Phragmitibacter flavus: one gene and its partner. The protein of the gene in region 2 interacts with the protein of the main gene of each other region in a pairwise test. Links are inferred from orthologs where the notes say so. Each region holds a gene or a part of one and is shown on either strand. Other genes may lie near its edges.

Region 1 (2,851 bases), on a different replicon or contig from region 2:
GCCCTGCAAAAACACGGTCGCCGCGTCGCCATTCTCTCCCGCGGTTACAAAAGCAAACGTCAAAAACGCGTTCGCATCTGGACCAAACTTCTCGCCAAAGTCCGTGGCGAACCGCTCCCCCAAAATCCACCCCGCGTCGTCAGCGACGGCGAACGCGTCCTGCTCGACAGCCACATCGCCGGTGACGAGCCCTTCATGCTCGCCTCCAACCTCCCCGGCGTCGCCGTGGTGGTCGACAAAGACCGCGTCAAAGCCGGCATCCACGCCTTGAAAGAACTCGGCGCCGACATCCTCATCCTCGACGACGGCCTGCAATATCTCCGCCTCAAACACCGCCTCGACATGGTCCTCATCGACCGCACCGCCCCCTGGGGCAACGGCCACCTCCTCCCCCGCGGCACCCTCCGTGAACCCCCCCGCCACCTCAAACGCGCCAGCTACATCTTCCTCACCAAATGCGATGGCGGCAACAACACCGACATCATCGCCGAAATCCGCAAACACAACCGCGTCGCCGAAATCATCGAATGCCGCCACCGCCCCACCCATCTCGAAGACATCTACACCCGCGAAAAACTCCCGCTTGAATCCATCTACGGCGCCCACGTCGGAGCCGTCAGCGGCATCGCCGTTCCCGAAGGATTCGAAAACGGCCTGCGCAAACTCGGTGCCAAGGTCGACGTCATTAAACGCTTCGCCGACCACCACCGCTTCTCCGCCAAAGACATGCGCGAATTCATCGCCCGCTGCGAAAAACGCGACGTCAGCATGATTGTCACCACCGAAAAAGATTTCGTCCGATTCCCCAACATCCCCAAACCCGACGTCCCCATCGTCTTCCTCCGCGTCGAGATCGAACTCGTCACCGGCAAAGCCATCTTTGATCGCATGATCCGCATCCTCTGCGACCCAAGAGAAGTCCCCAAACCCGTCTACGGTGCCGAACTTATCGGCGTCGGTCTGCAAGAATGATTTAAATTCGGAATGCGAAGTGCGGAATGCGGATGTAACCAATGAATTCTCCACCGCCATGCCCGCTCCATCCCGCAACAACAAAAACCGCCCTTCCTCCAAGGCGAAGACGCTCTATTCCGATTCCCAGCCTCGCGAAGCACGTTTAAACAAACACGCCGTCACCGACACCGCCCTCAAATTTTACGAGGACTCCGACTTCCCCGCCCTTCTCGAAGGCAAGACCGACTCCCTCGTCCTCATCCTCGACTGCATCCAGGACCCTCACAATCTCGGTGCCTGCCTGCGCAGCGCCGATGCCGCCGGTTGCGCGTTGGTGATCATGCCCAAGGACAAAACCGCCCCCATCTCCGAAACCGTCCGCCGCGTCGCCTGTGGTGGAGCCGAAAGCATGCCCCTCGCCCGCGTCACCAATCTCGCCCGCGCCATGGACAAACTGAAAGACCTCGGCTTCTGGATCGTTGGCACCGCCGATGAATCCCCCAAATCCCTCTACCAACTCGACCTCAAAGGCAATATCGCCATCGTTGTCGGAGCCGAAGGCGAAGGCATGCGCCGTCTCACCGGCGAAAAATGCGACTTCCTGGGCCGCATTCCCATGGGCGATTCCTCCACCGTCCCCTGCCTCAACGTCTCCGTCGCCACCGGCGTCTGCCTCTTCGAAGCCGTGCGCCAGCGGCAGTAACTCCAGTTCGAGCATGTAATCTTCTCGACCATCTAAACCGGATATAGCCCGCTTAGAGGAGATATTCCCTCCGCGTCGAATCGCTATTAGAGACATCAAAGGCGTCGGACCTGAAGTCGGCGAATACATGAAGGACTTCGGTGACCGCACTTGGACAGAGGTGGATCGTCGAAGCTACCGTTGTCATAATGATGTTTACTGTCTAATGGATCATGAAACACTGATCCACTACATTGCGGGCTTCATGCGCATCGACCTTCAGGATAATTTTTCGAGGTGCGATGATTTTTTGATTTTTTTGTGTCTGGTGATGAATTTTGTGACTTCTGTGAATTGCTAACAACTGATCAAACAAAATACATCGTGCAATTCGTTGATCACTTCATCTACGACGAATATTTTTCTGATCAGCGAGATGGCTACATGGTAAACCGTGAAACAATTCTCCAGAACTTGGCCTAGTTGGTAGGTAGCGACAGAATAACGACGATTCGATAATCTATTCTTAACATCACCCAATCACCCCAAACCTCACCAACAGCAGCCCCACCACCCCCGCAGCCCCGATCCCCGCGACACTCAGCGACTGTTTCATCACCATTGTCGCCGCTCCCATCGCATCGCTACGCGAACCTTGCGACAACACCAGCCTCCCAGGCTGCGAAAACGGCCAGACCAAATGCTTCACGCCCGGTGGCAGCGCAGCTCGCAATTCCTTCGTATCCGCGTAGTCAACCTCTCGCGTAATCTCCCCAAACGCATACACCTCATCGCCAGCCAGCAGTCGCTCCTCCACATACCGAAACTTCGCATCCGAAGGTTCCTCCTGAACCTCATCCTCCGGCGGTCCCTCCATCGGCTTAGGCGTCTCTCCATACCAGATGCTGCGATGGGCCGTCATCGCCTCCACCCCCGCCGCCCATACCGCACAAGTCGCCGTCCGATCCGTCACCAGCAACGGCATGTCACAGTAAAACTCCTCCTTCAGCCTCCAGGTCCACCCCTTCACCGGTCCTGTCTCTCCTTTGGTTTTCCTTCGACGTTCCCGTTTCTCCACTTTGGCCGAATACCAGCAACACGGTTTTCCCGTCAACGCCCCCGACACCGGACCCGTCAACAACTCCTCCACCCGACCCTCGATCGCCACCAGTCCCCGCGCCACGTCTCCAATCGAACTCACCTTCACATCAAAAA
Region 2 (2,887 bases):
AACAAGATCGTCGTCCTGCCCGACGCCAACGCCGGCTGCTCCCTCGAACAGAGCTGCCCCGCTCCCCAACTGGAAAAATTCCTTCAAGTTCACGCCGAGAAAAACTATTACGTCATCGCCTACATCAACTGCAGCGCGGGCGTCAAGGCCCTGAGCGACTGCATTTGCACCAGCGGCAACGCGGTCAAAATCGTCGAAGCCGCCCCCAAGGACCGCCCCATTCTTTTTGTTCCCGATCAAAACCTCGGCTCATGGGTCATGGAACAAACCGGTCGTAAAATGGACCTCTGGCAGGGTGCCTGTTATGTTCATGTCGAGTTCACCCGCGACAGCATCAATCAGATCAAAGAAGAATATCCTGACGCCGCCGTCGTCGCCCATCCGGAATGCACTTACGCCGTGCGCATGCTCGCCGACGTCGTGTGCAGCACCGAAAAAATGGTGCATTACTGCCTCGAAAGCCCGGCTGAGACTTTCATCATCGTCACCGAAAGCGGCATGCTGCATCGACTCGAACGCGAGGTCCCCCACAAACGCTTCATCCCCGGCCCTACCGGTCACTGCCGTTGCGCGGACTGCCGCTACATGAAGATGAACAATCTGGAAAAACTCCACAATTGTCTCCTGAACCTCAGTCCTCAGGTCGAAATGGCCGAAGACATTCGTAAACGCGCTGAAAAACCCATTTTACGCATGCTGGAACTCAGCCGCTGATAGTCAATCATTGGACCGCAAGGCTGCAATGCGCACCCGTCAAAAATCCAGCGCCTTCAAGCTCGCAAACGCCCTGCCCAAGTTCGCCGCCACGTCCCCCGCCGTCAGCGATTCTTGAGACACCTCACCGTGCGTTATCGCCAACTCGGCGGACCGACCGCTCAGCCACGCGCCCAGACAGGCCGCGTCATATCCATCCAATCCCTGCGCGATCAGCGCCCCACACAGCCCGCTCAAAACATCGCCCATTCCGCCGGAAGCCATGCCAGGATTTCCCGTGGTATTAAACGCCAAAGCCCGGCCCTTTGCCGCAATCACCGTGCGCGAACCCTTCAACAGCAACTGAACATTCGGAAAACGCTCCGCGAATTCCCGCGCCAGTTCAGCCCGCGAGAGACACTTCCACTCTTCTGCCCCTGTTACCAACCGTGCCATTTCTCCCGGATGCGGCGTCAAAAGCACCCGTGCCTTCACCTCACCCAAAAAATCCAACCTTGCGTCCGATTCCGCCATCGCATTGATGCCGTCCGCATCCAGCACCACAGGAACCGCCACCTTTTTCAAAATCGCACGCACCTCCTCTGCAAACATCCTTCCCAATCCCGGACCGATCACCAAAACATCCAGCCGATCCTCCAAACAGACCTCGTAATTTGGGACCGGTTTTACCATTACTTCAACCGGCATCATCGGTGCCAGCAAAGCATACATTTCCTCCCTCACATATACCGTCACCAACCCCGCGCCCCCGTGCAGCGCGCCACGCGCCGACAACACCGCCGCCCCCAGCATCCCCCTTGATCCCGCCACGATCCCCACCCGACCCGCGCGACCTTTGTGAAAATCAAAATCCCGACGCGGCAATTTCGACAACAATCGGTTCGACAACAACACGACAGCATCTGCATCCCCTGCCCCGTCAGCCAGTTCACGCAAAGGCACCACGACCAGTCTGCCTACATGATTTACTGCTGCATCGGCGAGTAATCCCACCTTAACACAGGCTATCGTAATCGTGAGGTCTGCTCTCACACAACAGGCTCCGGGAACGCCTGTGTTGCCGTCCAACCCGGAAGGTAAATCAAGTGCCATCACCTCCACATGCCGCCTTTCGCGCAATGCATTGATCTCCAAAACCACATCAGCCAATCCTCCCCTCAACGCCCCGCGTCCGACTCCACCAATGCCAATCAATCCATCCATCACCACCACGCTCCCCCTTTCATCGGACAATTCCACAAGGCTGTTCACGATCTTGAACTCTCCGCCCAACGCCTTCCAATGCGCCGCTGGCAACGCCTTAAAATCCTTCTCCGCATAGGCAAGTCTCACCACAATCTGCCATCCCCGCTCTTTCAATATTCGCGCCGCCACCAGCGCGTCTCCGGCATTGTTGCCCTTTCCCAAACACAAAACCAAAGCTCCTGTCTGAGGAAAAAATTGCTGCACCACCTTCGCAATGCCCACCCCCGCCTCTTCCATTAAATCCTTCGCCAACACCCCTCGCAAAAACGCAGACTCCTCCAGACGCTGCATCTGTTCACAAGTTACCATCATTCGCCAAGATCATCTCAGTCGATGATGCAATCAATCCACAATGCACAATCAACGCAGCTTTCGGTAAGCAAGGATTCCCTTGGCAATGCCAGTGGCAATTTTCTCCCGATACCGCCCTGTCATCATGTCCGCCCTCTCGCGGGAGTTGCTGACAAATCCACACTCCACCAGCACGGCAGGATTGCGTCTGGTGTTGCGAATGACGTGAAAACTTGCGCTCTTGACCCCCCGGTTCGTCAACCTCGTTTCCTGGATCATGTATGCCTGAATAAATCCTGCGAGCCGGTAGCTGCCGCTGTGGTGGTAAAACGTCTCCAACCCATGTCCGGAACCGCCACGACTGTAGTTGTAATGCACACTGACAAAAATTGCATTGTTGTGACTGTTTCCAATGCCGGAACGGCCCGCCAGCGGAATGAAAACATCCGTGCTGCGGGTCATGATCACATTCAAACCCTGCGCCCTCAAAAGCTGCTGAACCCGGCGGGCGGTATCCAGCGCCAGATGTTTCTCAAAAACATAGCCAATCGAAGCGCCCCTGTCATGCCCACCATGACCCGCATCAATGACCACTGTATTGAACGCCTCAGCCCGAGTTGCCACCAGCAAGAACAGC

Evidence for each region.
Region 1: the proteins of FEM03_RS20610 (region 2) and rlmB interact in binary tests that used the Escherichia coli proteins (3 or more experiments, as listed by UniProt). The link is inferred for Phragmitibacter flavus from one-to-one orthologs.

The regions. Positions count from the first base shown.
Region 1 is NZ_VAUV01000009.1:216,566-219,416, forward strand. Bases 12-2,843 are described here. They hold rlmB (23S rRNA (guanosine(2251)-2'-O)-methyltransferase RlmB), read left to right. Parts: upstream 12-1,030; coding sequence 1,031-1,657; downstream 1,658-2,843. Other genes in these bases: lpxK (tetraacyldisaccharide 4'-kinase), read left to right, coding at 12-972; FEM03_RS13795 (hypothetical protein), read right to left, coding at 2,169-2,843. Outside these bases: more of lpxK, read left to right, coding at 1-11; more of FEM03_RS13795, read right to left, coding at 2,844-2,851. UniProt on the Escherichia coli protein: Specifically methylates the ribose of guanosine 2251 in 23S rRNA.
Region 2 is NZ_VAUV01000018.1:70,438-73,324, forward strand. What follows is about bases 13-2,880. They hold FEM03_RS20610 (NAD(P)H-hydrate dehydratase), read right to left. Parts: upstream 2,272-2,880; coding sequence 754-2,271; downstream 13-753. Other genes in these bases: nadA (quinolinate synthase NadA), read left to right, coding at 13-714; FEM03_RS20615 (N-acetylmuramoyl-L-alanine amidase family protein), read right to left, coding at 2,320-2,880. In the rest of the region: more of nadA, read left to right, coding at 1-12; more of FEM03_RS20615, read right to left, coding at 2,881-2,887. UniProt on the Escherichia coli protein: Bifunctional enzyme that catalyzes the epimerization of the S- and R-forms of NAD(P)HX and the dehydration of the S-form of NAD(P)HX at the expense of ADP, which is converted to AMP.